Regions from separate parts of the Alteromonas sp. V450 genome, predicted to be linked through region 1. Evidence: predicted binding sites of a transcription regulator. Region 1 holds the regulator's gene; each other region holds the start of a gene.

Region 1 (4,324 bases):
GTTTGTAAGTGGCCCTCAGTTTGATCTTCTGGAACTAACAAAGCGAAGAAAATATCAACAGGCTTTTCATCTAGGGCGTCAAAATCAATTGCTGGTGTACTTGTTACTACAATAGCAATCACTCTATCTAGACCGGCAAGACGACCATGTGGAAGGGCTATCCCGTTGCCAATTCCGGTGCTGCCCATACGCTCTCGTGCCAATAAGCTGGTGAGCACGGTAGCTTGTTCAATGTTTTGGTTATTTTTTGCTGCAATTTCAGCGATTATTTCTAAAATTCGCTTTTTACTATTACATTGAACCGCACACTCGGTGCGGTCCAAACTTACGATGGCTTGTATGTCCATACTTGATTAACTACTAGTGTTTTTTAAGTTTTTCCTTATGCTTGATTACCTGCCGGTCGAGTTTATCAACCATGCTGTCAATCGCCGCATACATGTCGGTATTTTCTGAGGATGCAAATACTTCAGCGCCACTTAAATGAACGGTCGCTTCCGCTTTTTGGTTTAATTTTTCAACGTTCAGGATGACATGCACATTAGAAATGTGATCAAAGTGACGTTCAAGTTTGCTGAACTTCGTATCGACATAATTACGCAAAGAGTCGGTGATTTCGACATGATGACCAGTTAGGTTTATTTGCATATTTCGTCTTCCTTATATTATTAAGCCAATTAAATAAGGCTTTTGCGTTGGTTCGACGGCGGGATCGACAAAGACTCCCGATATTTTGCTATTGTTCGCCGGGCAACTTTAATGCCTTGTTCGGCCAACAATGAAGCAATCTTGCTATCACTCAGTGGTTTCGCCGGCTTTTCTGCCGCCACTAGCTTTTTAATTAGTGCACGGATTGCCGTGGAGGAACACTCTCCACCTGATTCTGTTGCTACGTGGCTTGAGAAAAAATACTTTAACTCGAAGATACCGCGTGGCGTATGCATATACTTTTGTGTTGTCACACGTGAAATCGTTGATTCGTGCATGTCTACCATTTCTGCGACATCGTTAAGCACCATTGGTTTCATCATTTCCGGACCGTGCTCAAAAAAGCCCATTTGTTGCTGCACAATGCAGTTCGCAACCTTCATCAATGTTTCATTACGTGACTCAAGGCTCTTGATGAACCATTTGGCCTCTTGCATGTGTGAGCGGATAAATTGCGAGTCGCTACTGTTTTTGGCACGGCGGCTCATGGCTGCGTATTGCTGGTTTACGCTTAGCTTTGGCAGACTGTCGGGGTTCAGCTCAACCACCCAACGGCCATTTTTCTTTGTTACTGAGACATCAGGGATCACGTACTCTGGTTCTTTAGTAACTAAAGCACTACCTGGTCGAGGATTCAAGGTTTGAAGTAAACGCATTGCTTCACGTAGCTGGTCTTCTTTTAAACGACTCTTACGCATTAGCGTGCGATAGTCTTTGCTGCTCAGTAAGTCAGAGTACTCTTCAATCAGTTGTTTCGCTTCAGCTAGCCAGGGCGTGTCTTCAGAAAACTGACGTAACTGCACCATAAGGCATTCTTGAGGTGAGCGAGAACCTGATCCAATAGGGTCGAACATTTGAATGCGTTTAAGTACACACTCTATTTCGTCCATTTCAATTGGCTCTTCCATGTCATCGTCGTTAACCGCTTCTAAGATCTCGTCAAGCGTAACGGTTAAATAACCTGATTCGTCAATAGAGTCGATAATTGCCGTAGCGATAGCGCGGTCTGTATCTGAAAAATGAGTGAGGCGCATTTGCCAAAGAAGATGTTCTTGAATGTCTTCGGTGGTCTCGCCTTGGAAGATTTGTTCGTCGTCGTTAGACGGGCCTGGCGCCGGCGCAGAAGATGCAGAGTAATATTCATCCCACGTGCTGTCGATTGGCAGCTCATCGGGAAGGTCGTTCTTCTCAAGCGCATCGCCTGCTTCTAGGGTATCACTTGAGGCAGAGGCGGTGGCTTCAGGCGTACTATCGTCGTTGTCGATATTGTTTTTTTCTAGCTGAGGCTCGTCTGGGCTTTCTTCCACTTCTAATAGTGGATTAGAGTCGAGCGCTTCTTGTATCTCTTGCTGGAGATCAAGCGTAGAAAGCTGCAGCAGTTTAATCGCCTGCTGTAGCTGAGGTGTCATTGTGAGTTGTTGGCTAAATTTTAGCTGTAAAGATGGTTTCATCTACGTCTTATTTAAATGCTCTAAATTGAATATACCAGAGCTAAACTGAAAAATGACAATTCGGTTACACTAACTATAGCCTGAATTGTTCGCCTAGGTATACATCCCTTACTTTCTGATTACTTAAAACCTGTTCCGCCGTTCCTTGCGCAATAAGCTCGCCATGACTAACAATGTACGCTTTCTCACAAACATCCAATGTTTCGCGTACGTTATGGTCCGTGATAAGAATACCAATACCCCTATCGCGAAGATGTTGTATTATCTTCTTTATATCATTAACTGATATAGGATCAACACCAGCAAATGGTTCATCAAGCAAAATAAATTGAGGTTTCGCTGCAAGTGCTCTCGCTATCTCAACGCGACGACGCTCCCCGCCCGACAAACTCATCCCTGTACTATTACGTATATGGTTAATATTAAATTCATCAAGTAGTGCGTCGGCTTCTTCTTCTTGCTGTTGTGAATTCAAATCTTTACGGGTTTGAAGAATGGCCATGATATTTTCATGTACAGTAAGCTTTCTAAAAATAGAGGCTTCTTGTGGAAGGTAGCCTATACCGCGGCGTGCACGTTCGTGCATAGGTTGATGGGTAAGTTCATTGTCATCAATCTCTATCTTACCTTTATCCAAATTAACCAGACCAACAATCATATAAAATGTAGTGGTCTTACCAGCTCCGTTAGGGCCAAGTAGCCCGACAATCTGCCCGGTAGAAACGGAAAGGCTCACGTCGCGAACGACCTGTCGAGATTTATAAGCTTTAGCAAGGTTTTTAGCGCTCAAAGTTGCCATTGCTATTCATTGTCCTCGTTGTCTTTCTTAGACGATGTTTTACGAATGGTGTCAGGGGTAAATACTGTAGTTACACGACCTTCACCATCCTTACCAGCGCCACCCGTTGCAAGCAATTGTTCAGTAACCATATCGAACGTAATTTTATCGCCTTGCACCTTACTGGTATCTTGCTGTAGCTCAGCATTACCCGCCAGAGAAATAGTGCGATTAATTACTTCATAGCGAATTTCATTGGCTTTCGCTGATACTGGTGTACCATCTTCTAGTGATTGAGAATAGCTTGCAGGGTTGCCACGGGCGATAAATATTTCACGGCCGCTGCCATCTGTAGCTATTACTTCTACTTCATCAGCTTCTATTAGGAGTGAACCTTGAGTAATGAGCACGTCTTCCTTGTACAAAGCCGTTTTGTTTTTACCATCAATAAACTGGGTATTTGACCCTATTTTTATGGGTTGTGAAAAATCTTCTTCACTGGCTTGTACCGCACCGCTAGCGATGGCAAGTAGAAGGCTAGTTGCTAGGGGAATAAGTGGTTTGTACATGATCTAAAAGCTCGTATTCTTGTTTGCGTAAGTCTGCATTGAATCCATTACTTAAAATAACATACTGCGTGCCCAGTATTTTAACCGGTTGATCAGATGTCATTTGCTTGTTCTCTAAGTTTATTTGAATATATTCGGTAGTGATATTTTTAACAAAGTCATTGTCAGTTTTGTTTTCAATCGTTACCGCTTTTTCGAGTTGAATCAACTCGTTGTTATACAGCGTACCTTCCTTAGCGGTAACAACCCACGGAGCATTCGCATTATCCGTATAAAGTGTATATCGGGGTTGTTGAAAGAAAACAAAGCCTAACTGGTCGTAGTGCTCCATAGATTCTGCAAACACTTTGTGGTTAAGCATACCGTCTTGGTTGTACAAGGTTGTTGCTAAATTTTTCGCTTTGTAGGATGGTTTTAACGCATCGCTTTGTTGCTGACGCACATCTTTCTCTGGCTCTTCCATCCACGTAGGGAGATACATGAGCACGGCTAAACTGAATAAGGCAGAGATACTCACGCCCAAGCGGTTAAAGCCGAACCGGCTCATACGCTTGCTCCAAATATGGCGTTTTCTATGTTTTTGGCTTGTAAAATCGTATCTGAAATTTCGCGCACAGCACCAAAGCCACCGGGCAACGTTGTTATCCAGTTTGCTTGTTGCGCCACTAAAGGATGAGCATCGTGCACGGCTATTTTCACTGTCGCATGCTGAAACATTCCAGTATCAGGCATGTCGTCGCCTACGGTGGCAACGTGATCCGCAGTTAGATTCAAGTGTTTTAACAAATTACACAGAGCGTCCGCTTTGTTCTCTTCGC
Region 2 (4,324 bases), 4.1 Mb from region 1:
AAATGTTCGCCTAAACACAACAGCGAGTAACATTGCAAACGCCAATTCTGTAAGCAGTAGTTATGATGAAACGTATCGAGCTCGCCATCCTGTATTTGCCACAGCGTTACAGCAAGCAATGCATGACCAGTCTAAAGGCACTGGGGTTGAAGTGAAAGGTATTGTCGAAAGTGATGCTCCGCTACAAGTAGAGTATTCGCCCAATAATCCATTGGCCGATGAAAACGGCTACATTTACAAACCTAACGTCAATATTGTTGAAGAGATGGCGAATATGATGTCGGCGTCAAAGGCCTACGAGACCAACGTACAAGTTGCGGATACGACTAAGCGCATCTTCCGTCGTGTACTTCAACTTGGTCAAGGTCAGTAACCTAAAGCAAGGTTAATGTGAGGATAAAACAGTGAACACAGTTAACAATACCGGCTTGACTAACGATATGTACTGGCAGGAAGAAAAAGTCAAAGTTGCGGATGGAACAGAACAGCAGCTTAGCCAAGAAGATTTCTTTGCCATGTTGACAGAACAGTTAGCTAATCAAGACCCGACAGCCCCGGTTGATAACGACCAAATGGTAGCGCAGATGACATCGTTCACGATGGCCGATGGTATATCTCAACTAAATGAGAAGTTTGAATCGTTCGCGGCTTCGATGACGTCAAATCAAGCGCTGCAGGCGTCTAGCCTTATAGGGCAAGATGTTCTTGTGCAAGGAAACGTCGCGTATATGGCGAATGAGGGAGACGGCATTTCAGGTGTTGTTATAAACGAAGAAACTGTACAGAACATGACGATCACCATACAAAACGAACTGGGTGAAGTGGTTAAAACCATTGATGCAGGCACGCAAGCGCCTGGCAATATACAGTTTGAATGGGACGGCCTGGACAAAAATGGCGACCCAATTAGCGCGGGCAACTTTGTCGTTACCGCCACGGGAGATGTTGGTGGTGAAGGATTTCAAATGACGACGGCTGTACACAGGCACATTGGTAGTGTCAGTTTATCAAGCAGCAATCAAGGTATTATTTTAAATTTAGATGGTAATGTCAGCATTAGTCTAGATGACGTTATACAAATAGGTAGCTAGTAGGAGAGAACATATGTCTTTTAACATTGCTTTGAGTGGCGTAGCGGCAGCGCAGAAAGATCTAGACGTAACCGCAAACAACATAGCTAACGTAAACACTGTAGGTTTCAAAGAGTCAAGAGCTGAATTTGGCGATGTATATGCTGCTTCGCTGTTAGCTGGAAGTCGAACAAAAGTTGGGGACGGTGTACTAACGCAGGAAGTTGCACAGCAGTTTTCTCAGGGTAGTCTTCAATTTACTAACAGTTCCCTTGACTTGGCTATTACAGGAACTGGTTATTTTGCGTTGTCATCAGATTTGTCCTCGAATGACTTTACCTACACTAGAGCGGGTCAGTTTAAACTAAACGATGATAATTTCATTGTGAACAGCAGTGGCGATAACTTAATGGGTTTTCCCGTTAATGACGATGGCACCAGTTCTTCAACCGCTTTAAGTACAACAATACCTACGCGTGTACCTGATTCGTCAGGCTCGCCTAAAAGCACAGAGACCGTTGATATCAAAATGAACCTCCCTGCCGGCGGTGAATATAAGACGGTAGCGAATTTTGACCCCACTGACCAGGACACTTATAATGCAGCAACATCGGTCACCATCTACGACTCGTTAGGCGAAAGCCATGTTATGACTTATTATTTCGTACGCGATGATGCCGACATTACCAATAACCCAAATGATTGGCGTTTATTTACAGCAGTTGACGATACCCTTGTTGATATCACCGGCGGTGGCTCACCTGCTGGACCGGCTACATCGGGTGGCCCTGTATCAAGTGCCCTTCTGCAGTTTGATTCATCTGGTGACTTTATAAACCAAGATCCTCCTACTATTACCACCGAACAACTTGGCGTGGCAGGTGCGAATGCGTTGAATAACGGTTCTGACGGTACGCAGACAATCACAATCGATTTTAACCTTAACCCAGCGCTACAGACGTTAAATGAGCCGACGCAATATGCCTCTGGTTTTGAGGTAACGTCGCTTGAACAGGATGGACTAGCAGTAGGCCGTCTTACTGGTATCGACATTGACAGCGATGGCCTTATCAGAGCAAGTTTCTCTAACGGTACTTCTGAGCCAATTTCAAGGGTAGCGTTAGTAAGGTTTGCCAATGATCAAGGCTTAACGCAAGTGAGCAATACAAAGTGGAAAGAGAGTATTGCTTCAGGTGAAGCACTGGCGGGCGAAGCAACCACAGGGACTTATGGTGAAATAAACTCATCGGCCTTAGAGCAAGCGAACGTGAATTTGACTACAGAGCTTATCGATATGATCATCGCTCAGCGTAATTTCCAGGCTAACTCGCGGGCGTTGGAAGTGAATAACTCGCTAAACCAGACCATCTTGAACATCCGATAATAGTTAATCTTGCTAAGGCGGCAAAAATTAGTCGCCTAGCAACATATAGTGCTTTATCTTCGTTAAAGGTCACCGCTCGGTGGCCTTTTAATTTTATAAAATTCAGCGTGTTAACCCTTCAATTAAAACATTCCTCATAATTTCCAAAGATTGGCATCACCTTTGCAAAAATCTGTTTAAGGTTTAAACAGAGTCAAAAGTCAGTCATGGATAAACTTCTCTACATTGCCGCAAGTGGTGCCTCGCAGGATCTATTAGGAACGGGCATACGTGCAAATAATTTAGCGAATGCTCAAACAACCGGATTCAGAGCCCAACTAGAGCAAGCGCGCTCTATGCCTGCATATGGAGAAGGTCTACCAACGCGCGTATTTTCAATGACTGAAAGTCCATCTAATAACTACGAGTCTGGCCCGTTAATTAAAACTGATAGAGATCTAGACGTTGCCATTCAGGGTGATGGTTGGTTCGCTGTTTTGGATGAAAATGGTCAGGAAGCGTACTCAAGAGATGGAAATTTTAAGCTTGGAGACGACGGTATTTTGACAGACATCCACGACCGTGTAGTGCTTGGTGATAACGGCCCCATCTTTTTGCCTGTTCCGCTGGATAACCTGAATATTGCGGCAGATGGCACGTTATCGATGCGACAGCTAGGAGCACCAGCAAACGTAATAGATGATGTAGGTCGGCTAAAACTTGTCAGTCCAAATTACGCGGATATGGAAAGAGGTAATGATGGTTTATTTCGCATGGAAGATGGAAGTATTGCCCCAGCAAACGCCAATGTGAAAGTGATGTCTGGAATGCTTGAAGGGTCCAACGTAAATGCGGTTGAAGAAATGGTGGACATGATCAGTTTGCAACGACACTACGAACTTCAGGTAAAAGTCATGAAACAAGCGGAAGAATTAGACTCTCGCGGCAATATGTTGCTGCGTATTTTGTAATCGTAATTTTGTTCTCGTTGCGAGAAGCGCAACGTCGGAGGTTAACATGCATCCTGCACTGTGGATAAGTAAAACTGGACTTGATGCCGCTCAAACTGATGTGGCAGTTGTTTCAAACAATTTGGCAAATGCGTCAACGGTCGGATTTAAAAAAGATCGTGCTGTATTTGAAGATCTTTTGTACCAAAATATCAACCAGCCCGGTGGACGTTCGTCGGCGGATACTGAATTGCCGTCGGGGCTTATGTTGGGATCAGGCTCTAAGGTGGTGGCAACCCAGAAAGCACATACCCAAGGTAACCTTCTGGCTACTGACAATGCGTTAGATATGAGTATCCAAGGGCGAGGGTATTTTGAAATATTGCAGCCTGACGGCACTATTGCGTATACGCGAAATGGGCAATTTTCTCTCAATGATCAAGGCCAAATTGTTACATCTGGCGCAGGGTTTCTGCTGCAACCAGAAGTAGCAATTCCGGAAGATGCTCAACAGATCACGATTTCTCAAGATGGCGAAATAAGTGTGAGTATTCGAGGTCAAGCAGAGCCTCAGGTTTTGGGGCAATTAAACATATCTGACTTCGTCAACCCAACTGGGCTGCAGCCCACGGGGCAAAACTTGTTCGTTGAGACGGCATCAAGTGGTGCCCCCATACAAGGTGTTCCAGGCTTACAAGGCTTGGGATACATTTCTCAGGGAACGCTTGAAACCTCTAATGTGAACGTGACAGAAGAGCTGGTTAATTTGATTGAAAGCCAGCGTCTTTATGAGATGAACTCTAAAGTCATTTCATCTGTTGATCAGATGCTTGGTCAGGTAATACAGCAGCTTTAATAGGTAACACTATGCGTATCTTATCTCTATTAGCAGCCTTCACTATTGCGGGATGTGCAAGTACTCAGGAACCTCCCGTACAGGC
Region 3 (4,324 bases), 2.7 Mb from region 1:
TATAAAGGTGCTGTAGACGCAAAGCCTCGTGCTAAACGTAACCAGGCACTTCTGTCTTTAGGCAGAACCGCATTGTTCTCACTTTTTCAATAAAAATTTGTACCTACTGATGTAAAAGGATGCTTTATGAAGTCTTCACCAACAAAAATAAATGGCAAGCGACTGGCACTGTCTATCACTTTGGCGACCACGCTAGTTCTTACCGGATGCGTGTCGGCTCCTACCGCATCGCCCACCCCCTATAAGTCTGCCAGCACTAAGCAAGGTTATGGGTACTCAAGCGAAAAAATTAGCAAGAACCAATACCGAATTCAGTTTAAAGCAACCGACAAAACACCAGCCGATAAAGTACAGCAATTTACGCTATATCGCGCAGCAGAAATTGCGCAAAGCGAAGGCTTCTCTCATCTTTCAATTGTAAGAACAAACGTAGTTAGAAAGCCCGTCATTGCTAGAGAAATTGTTAACCGAGATAAGCCAACGGTTTCCCTTCCGAGTAATCAGCAGTGCACCATGTCGGGGTGTGAAGAGGTAGCGCAACCCATGGCAGCCAGTACCACCAATGACGTAATAACAAAACAGATAAATGATATTTATTTTTCTATTATTGTGGATATGGCTAACAGTGAAAACGCATTTACTAAGTCGGTATTTAGTGTAAATGAAGTTTTAGCGTCTCCTCCGAAGGAAAAGTAGTAATATTAATGTCCTGTTAATCTGTTTTTAATGTGGCACAAAAGTGCATTTCATCATTGATGTATATCCTTTAAAGCATGAATTGAAAAACATTGGTTTTTCGACATTTTCAACTTAGGCAATCATGCTTTTTAAGGAGTCATACTATGACAACGCTTAACAGAACAGCTAACAAACTAACCGTAGCAATCACTGCAATATTGATGGTGTCGGGATGCAGTGCTGTAGCTAAACCACAAGTAAACAGCGCAACATTGGCAGGAGCTCCAGTGCTCAAGGCAGACGCCTTAGACAATGCTCTGCTCTATTCAGACGAGTGCATTACCGAACGAGAAGTTGTCACAGCACAAAAAATGTGGGGCGACGGAATTGTTCGCATTGGTCAGGTGTACAGTGAAAAAGGGAATTACTCAAACGAAGCGGCTGACTTCATACAGGACATGTACGGATACGACTTAAGCAGTGTACTTTTCAAACCTACCCTAGCGGCTAACGACCAATTTAGATCGAGCTTTGACGCGGCGCTCTCGTACTTTGTGGGTGGAAACGATGCCTACGCGGAAGATAAAGGCTTTGCTATTAAACCTTACACCAACGTCAAATTCGACAACGTTGGTATTATAAACAATAGCTGTCGCATGGCGGTCGCGATGGGTAATTACTTTTTCACCGACACAAAAGGCAGTGAAACGAAGGTCGAATACACGTTTGCCTATGTGAAAGATAGCGACGGCGACTTACGCATTGTGGCTCATCAATCATCACTTCCTTACAACCCGAACGGCAACTAAATAGACTATTGCCCCTCTTTTTAAAGAAATGTGAGGGGCGACAACCTCTCCTTTTACAGGCAAGGCGTTCTTTTCCTTTTCGCCTTGCCTCTTTTTTATTTTCAATGAGAAAACATTATGTGCGCAAAACGAATTTTGACGCATTGCGTCTTACTACTTGTGGTGACAATGACAACTGGCATTGTTAAATCACATGCCGATTCAGATTTTCAATCGTGGAATGCCCTTGCACTTGCTGGAGATGCCGATGATGATGGCAAATGGCAATTTTGGTTTGACGGTCATTTACGCTTTAAAGATGACGCATCCCGTCTAGGCGTCTCTATTATTCGTCCAGGGGTCGGCTACAAATTATCAAGAGACACGACATTGTGGTTTGGTGTTGCAAGAGTAACAATAAACTCAGACAACGGTTCCATTGAAGAAGACAGGGTATGGCAGCAAGCTACTTATTCGTTAAACCAGTTTATGGGCGGAACCGTTTCTGGAAGGAGCCGTTTGGAGCAGCGATTCAGAAACGATGAGGGCGATGATACCGGCTATAGATTTAGACAATTTATACGATGGTCAAAACCGTTAAACGAGCAATGGTCAATGGTCATTTGGGACGAGGTATTTTTTGGTTTGAATGACACAGACTGGGGCCAAAATAGCGGGTTTGATCAAAACAGACTTTACGTGGGGCCGGCCTATCGCCTCTCCAAAAATTGGCGTGTCGAGATGGGATACTTAAATAACCACATTGCATTGCCAGGAAACAACCCCGACGCCATAACAAACCACAACCTCGCTCTCACGTTCTTCGGCAGCTGGTAAGAACTAAAATTCCCCACAAGGCCCTTAAGCACACTCTCAGCAAAAGTATGTGGCAAGAAGGGCCTTACTCAGTCATGTAAAAAATGCATTCGTACGTGTAATCGTGACGTTCACTTTCTGCAGACACAGCCTAATAAAAACCGTAAACTCATATAAATAACCATATATTTCAATCACTTGAAAAACAGGCACAGAGTTAGCATATTCTACTTCGACAGTAACGGAAGCAATACGAGGATTAAGTTATGTTAGGTTGGGCAATTACATTTTTTATCATCGCCATTATTGCAGCAGTTTTTGGCTTCGGCGGCATCGCAGGTGCAGCAACAGGTATCGCACAGTTTCTTTTCTTTGTGTTTATCGCGTTGCTAGTAATCTCACTTATCGCAAACGCGTTACGTGGTAGAGCACCAAGAGCCTAGGACATATACAGTTTTAAGTAGGAAAAAGGAGTAAGGATATGTTTTCATTTAAAAATCTTTCTAAAGTATTAGTGGCATCTGCATTTGCACTTTCACTTGCGGCTTGCGGAGACGGCGAGGCGGAAGATGCTGGTGAAGAATTAGACGAAATTGTTACCGATGCGGGTAACGCTGTAGAAGACGCTTGTGAAGATGTAAAAGAAGGCGTTGATGCAGAAGATAAAGATTGTTAAGCAATGCTAGATACAAAAAGGTCATACACTGACGTGTATGACCTTTTTTATTTGTATTCGCGCACCAGCGCTCTATTGGCCCGCGTAGATTATTGCCCACTCAAAAGAGCGAGTTGGAATACCTGTTCGGACTGTTTTCAGACCTCTTCCCCACCCAATTCTCTTGCCAAATCGTCGAGTGTAGACAGTGTACTGTCAAACTCACTAACCACGTATCGATATCTAATGGCGACATGATGATCTGTGCGTCCAAATTTTACTTTTAACCCATCAGCATCGATGTGTTTTACTGTATTTAAAAACCGATACGCCAACATTTCTGTGTCAAATTTAAACTCAACACTGTTCTCCATTTACGCTACCACCTCTGGATACTTTTCGATGACTGCGACCACGCGGCGCGCAAAGCTATCTTCAATGGTGTCTAGGGTGTCAACAGTTAACCATTGAAAGAGAAGTTCATCAGGCGCTAATGCCTCGCCTTTTTCTAACTTGGCGGTCATCATTTGCAGTTGAACACTTGAACGAAGTGATGTGTCTGAAGAAGGACTAGGTAAATCGACAGACGCTTCTAGCGCGACTGTCAACCAATGTCTGTCGTACCCATGCTGACTGGACGCTGTCGCTTGCGCAACGGCATTTGCCCAGCGTCGTCCAAGCACATCCTTTAACCCCTGACTTTCATCTACAATACTGTCATCACGGCTTAGAATTATTTGCGATAGTGCATTCACTCTTTCGCGTAAACTGCGCTTTTCTGTATTACTTTTAAGCTCGTAACGACGACTTTCAAGCCGCGCTATTTCTCTTTCTACTTTTTTATGTAGAGGTTTTGGCAGCGCTTCAAGCTGTGATTTAACATCATCAATCTTTGCTTCGTAGTTGTCATGTTCTTCATCTGGACTTATTGCTTTAACAGTATCAATTAAGCGTTCCACTAAATCATTTGTAGCTTTGTTGCGTTCGTTGCGCTCTAATTTTAATCGCGAGAACACATCATCGTTGGCACGCTTGAACGCATTCCAAAGCTGGCTCTCCTCGCGCTTTCCTGCATGTCCCACTTCTTTCCACTTAGTCTGAAGCTCTTGCGCCTGTGCTGCAGCAGAAACAATATCATCGTTTGATTTTAAGGCATTGGCTTGGTCGATCAGTTCACGTTTTATGCGTTGATTTTCCATTTGCCAATGGTTAATTTTCTTTTGGATGGGTAAAGAAACGGACTTCCAATCTTGCTTTAGTGACGCATAGTGTTCTTTGTCGACGTGCCCCGCGCTATGCCACTTTTTTGTTGCCCGATCGAACGCCTTCGCTAACTCAATCAATGGCTGTTCAGTATCGAGTCTTCGAACAGACTCAATCACACTTT
Region 4 (4,324 bases), 1.4 Mb from region 1:
CTTTCAGAGAGGGCCATTGCTTCTATACCCGGTAAAAAGAAGCCTTCAGTGGGATTGGGTAGCACTAGCGAAACCTTAGCTTTTGCCATAGATGATAATACTTCATCCTTGTTTACCAAATAATCGTGCAGGAGGTATTTTATTCCAACGCGTTCAGCCCATTTGGCGATTGTTCTTCCAAACTTGACGTTCTTTTTAGCAAGGATGTATAGATCGTACTCTTTTTCATGGGTCAAATGAGGAATGGTGTGCCCGATTGGAATGGTTCTGCATATACCGTTCGCATAAGGCGTAACTGCATCTCTAACGGCGTCAGACACACAAATTCGAAATGCTTTATGCGGCAGAAAGTTAAAAAGTGGGTGCGTGTTGTCACCATGCCGTACATGCTGAACAAGATTTACAATAACGTCATCGCGATGTGCGTGTGGTAAGTAATACTGCCAATCCATACCGGCTAAAAACACAATATTACAGGCATTAGGGTTGTAGCTAGCTTGATATTTCACGCCTGTAATATTATTAAAAAAACCTGGCATTACACTGCAATCGTTTTGCACAAAAAGCTCACATTGTGCACTGGGAAGCGCCTTAGTATGTTCAATGTAATCGAAAAACTTCTGGTGACCACCGGTATATTTTTCGTAATTTCGAAAAAATGAAAATGTTAATTCTGTCATCGCTACGTTACTATGCGTTAAGTCCGTCGTAACCTACCAAAATTCGCTTTTCATGTATATTAAGCAAGCCGCAAAACAAAAATTTAAAGTAAATGTACATATAGTAGGTGTTCAAAAAGCAGGTACTTCAGCTCTTGCGCATTTTTTATCACAACATCCAGATATTTGCTTAGTAGACGGAAAAGAAGCGCATGTATTTGATCAGCCTGACTTCTATGAGACAGAAGACAAAAAAGCATTTGCAGATAAGCGCTATGCTAAGAAGCTGCCACATTATGATTTTGAATCAATTATTTGTGACGCTACGCCCATAACATTATTCAACCCGGTTTATATGCAAGCTTGCGTTGAATACAATCCAGAGGCGTTATTTATCGTTTTGTTACGAGATCCGGTTGAGCGTGCACAGTCACATTACAAAATGATGCGCAAGCTTGGTCGAGAAGATAAAAATATGCTGTCGGCATTTATATCTGAATCGAGTCGTTTGAGTGACCATGGGAATTTTCACTGGTCTAGAACATCGCCATGGCGCCATTGGTCTTATCTTCATAGAGGCCTTTATAAACAACAACTTGATATGCTGTACTCTCTTGTCAGGCCTGAACAGGTCCTTGTGCTAAAACAAGAAGACTTGCTTGAGCACCACGAAGTAACCCTTGCACGTGTATTTGACTTTATAGGGCTCCCTGAAATACGAGTAACACCAGAACAGGTCTTCGAAAGTGATCCTGAACCGTTTTCTCTTGTGAATTATTTTGCAAAATGTTACGCAAGGGCGTTCTTTGCATATCATAAACTAAGAACTTTTTTTAAGTAGATTAGGCTTGCTAAGCACTCGCCGTGCTTTAACAGCCGTTCACACCAGGCACTCTTACTTTTCGCAAGAATATTTCAACGCTAAGCTACTCGGTTCATACTAACATTTAAACAACTGGCTTACATATCTCGTCGTCAAAACATTCAACTTGGGGAAATATCAATTAAAACAAATGGCTAGGTGTTCGTTTTCTTTACATACCGCAAAGGTATACGCACTATTATTTTAAAAAGTCTTTTTAAATCATGTTGTTAGGTATTTGGCTTGTTTTATGCTTATAGCGGGTTAAGGATGACTTCTGTGGAAGTTACGTAAAAGGCTTATCAACAAGGGAATAAATATAATGACAAAAGTGTTTGCCAGCTCTTTATTGTTGCTAGCGAGTTATAGTGCAAGCTCAGCAATAATCGAATATAACGATATAACTGACTTCAATTCTGCACTAAGTGGCGAAACGTTAACCTTAGAAACTTTTGATACCGAAACCACAGGTGATTTAGTTTTAGGCGTAGAGCGTGAGTTTGAGGGGTTTGCTTTTTCGTATTTAAACTCGCTAGGGGGTAATCAGCAAGCGGGGATCTACAGTGCAGCTGAAATAAATGCAAACAGAGGGACAGCTATTAACGCATCTAACAGTGTAGGTTGGGGCGAATTTAATAACGGTAATTACCAACCTGGCGGTGATGGCCCGATAGTCACGTTTAGGTTTTTTGCTCCCATTACAGCTTTTGCTTTTGATTTTTCCGACTCAGACTCCACAGATAGTTACAGCGTTCAGTTTGATTCGGAAACGCCATTTGCATTAGACGTACCTAGCAACCAGACTATTTTTACTAGTTTTTTTGGTTTTATAAGTGATACCGCTTTCAATACGATCACATTTAGTCAAACGGCAACAGGCGGTGTTACAGAGTTTTTCTCTATCGACAATATTAGAACAAACGGATTTAAAACACAGGATGATGCTGATAACGCGTCTGATGTTTCAGAACCGACAGCATTGGCTATGTTATTGTTCGGTTTGTCAGGGCTTTTACTACGTCGACGAAAAGCGCTCAAAAGTTAAGTCTTTTAAAATAAATCTAAAGGCACTATTTATAGTGCCTTTTTTTTCGTTACATATTTGAGGGGCTCTGCCACTGTCATGATAAAACTTTCTAGCGGGTTATAGATGGCGTTTTCTTTGATGCCACATGTATTTATAAACTCTAAAAAGGGTTGTATACCTTGTGAAAGCTAGTTCGCTATTACCAAAATATTTGAGGTAGATAGGTGAACAAAGTTGCGCCCAAAATTGGTATTTTTTGGATTTATAACAATACTGTTATTGCTCGAAATGAGGTATTAGATAACGTAGTGTCGGATAGCCTGATGTTGTATGACACTGACTTTGAGCACGCGGTGGAATGGGAAAAAAATAATGTTTACCTTCCTCGTTTTCCTGAGCTATTTCACACCGATTATCAGGAGATTAATAGAGGCAGAGTTATTTACTCAGCTAAAAAAGCAATTTTTCATATTTATGCCGACAGAGCAATTGTGATGAACAATAATCACCACCAACTGGTGTACTGTGCTTTTAATTTGCAAGAAAAAAACTGTGCGTGGCACAGAGACCCACATTACCGAACTTTTACTGCATAGCTACTAAGGTAAAACGACTGAGGTAAAGCCACTAAGGTATAGCTACTTAGGCATACTACTGCCGCAACTTCCTTGCAAGGCTTCACCTCTGCATACCAAGTTCATATAGCAAGTAAACACAACCCAGTGCTGTTATCACACTGGATTGATTGCATTATGCATTACCTAGTTTTTCCAATAATAAAGTATTGTCAGCCAAGGGCCTGCTTTTTTTATCTGTGATAATTTCTGCGTGTAGCACTAAATAGTTGTGTCCTTTTACTTTGGTAACGCGATTGCAAAAGTCAACGATGGCAGAGCGAAACTCAAGAAGATCCTTATCAAAACCACCTTGCTGTAAAAAGCGTTTTCTATTTAGCAGTACGCAATCTTCATGAAGCGCACCAACAGAGCCGGTAGCCCCCAGTTTTGCCGAGTTAAGTACTTCGGTAATCTTGCCATTCTTGCGCTTTAGCCTTAAACCCGAAGCGACAAAATTATAGGCTTGGTCGAGCACAGTAGGGCCAGTGATAAAGACATTATTGTCACGGTCGAAGCCCCAACGTAGCATGGATAACCAATCGCTGTTAATAAGGGTTACGCTCGGCTGCAAAATACAGGCATATTCTCCTTTAAGTTCTTTCACAACGTTATTGATGGCACTTGGCGTGAGGCTGCCGTCAAGTACCTTTAACTGCACGTCTGTATCTAATACCTTTGAGGGCAATGACATTGTCTTCGCGACGTTAGGTGCTGCGCAAACGGTAATGCCAAAGTTGGAGTATTTGGTTTTAGACGCAATTTGAGACAGTAGTTTGCCAACATCACTGGTTGTCTCTGAGACAGGGATAAGCACATCTATATATTCTTTATTGTGCTCAAGCATTTGGCGATGCTTGTACATATGAAAATAAGCATCTATCCACTGTGTTCCTGGCATTTGGGCATAATCATAGCCATGCTTCCAGAACACGTAAGGTAATGATATTTGGTCGCGAATACTAAACCTGTCTAGCTGTTGCCACCAATTTGCGTTTAACGCGTGTACGGTTGCGTTGTGCTGAGCCCTTGCAATTTCGGCGGTTTCAAACAGCCCAAACTCTTCAGGCATGCCATCCTTTTTGTAGTACGCTACTTGTTCACCAAGAATGTCTGAGGTGTCTTTTTGTGCCTGAGAGCATGCATCTTCCTCTTCGTAAAG

The links. Region 1 encodes sigma-54, which starts transcription at its own class of promoters, with help from an activator protein. Its sites were predicted from a motif close to GTTGGCACGNNNNTNGNNT; they were not measured.
Region 2: BK026_RS00115 (flagellar basal body rod protein FlgF) is a predicted target of sigma-54. The motif match lies at 2,604-2,622, and genes of this name have one in related genera.
Region 3: BK026_RS06315 (DUF1328 domain-containing protein) is a predicted target of sigma-54. The motif match lies at 2,488-2,506, and genes of this name have one in related genera.
Region 4: BK026_RS11990 (PEP-CTERM sorting domain-containing protein) is a predicted target of sigma-54. The motif match lies at 1,759-1,777, and genes of this name have one in related genera.

The regions. Positions count from the first base shown of each region.
Region 1 is NZ_MODU01000004.1:4,133,017-4,137,340, forward strand. It holds gene ptsN (PTS IIA-like nitrogen regulatory protein PtsN) at 1-347, opposite strand, end outside; gene hpf (ribosome hibernation promoting factor) at 361-648, opposite strand; gene BK026_RS18275 (RNA polymerase factor sigma-54) at 678-2,159, opposite strand; gene lptB (LPS export ABC transporter ATP-binding protein) at 2,233-2,958, opposite strand; gene lptA (lipopolysaccharide transport periplasmic protein LptA) at 2,961-3,506, opposite strand; gene lptC (LPS export ABC transporter periplasmic protein LptC) at 3,475-4,053, opposite strand; gene kdsC (3-deoxy-manno-octulosonate-8-phosphatase KdsC) at 4,050-4,324, opposite strand, start outside.
Region 2 is NZ_MODU01000004.1:18,818-23,141, forward strand. It holds gene flgC (flagellar basal body rod protein FlgC) at 1-373, shown strand, start outside; gene BK026_RS00105 (flagellar hook assembly protein FlgD) at 405-1,091, shown strand; gene flgE (flagellar hook protein FlgE) at 1,105-2,454, shown strand; gene BK026_RS00115 (flagellar basal body rod protein FlgF) at 2,661-3,404, shown strand; gene flgG (flagellar basal-body rod protein FlgG) at 3,451-4,239, shown strand; gene flgH (flagellar basal body L-ring protein FlgH) at 4,251-4,324, shown strand, end outside.
Region 3 is NZ_MODU01000004.1:1,434,421-1,438,744, forward strand. It holds gene BK026_RS06295 (hypothetical protein) at 1-93, shown strand, start outside; gene BK026_RS06300 (hypothetical protein) at 127-696, shown strand; gene BK026_RS06305 (phosphoribosyl-AMP cyclohydrolase) at 843-1,487, shown strand; gene BK026_RS06310 (DUF2490 domain-containing protein) at 1,656-2,303, shown strand; gene BK026_RS06315 (DUF1328 domain-containing protein) at 2,549-2,725, shown strand; gene BK026_RS06320 (hypothetical protein) at 2,764-2,958, shown strand; gene BK026_RS06325 (hypothetical protein) at 3,096-3,311, opposite strand; gene BK026_RS06330 (DUF349 domain-containing protein) at 3,312-4,324, opposite strand, start outside.
Region 4 is NZ_MODU01000004.1:2,752,097-2,756,420, reverse strand. It holds gene BK026_RS12000 (glycosyltransferase) at 1-680, opposite strand, end outside; gene BK026_RS11995 (sulfotransferase) at 733-1,500, shown strand; gene BK026_RS11990 (PEP-CTERM sorting domain-containing protein) at 1,844-2,566, shown strand; gene BK026_RS11985 (hypothetical protein) at 2,773-3,144, shown strand; gene BK026_RS11980 (glycosyltransferase) at 3,299-4,324, opposite strand, start outside.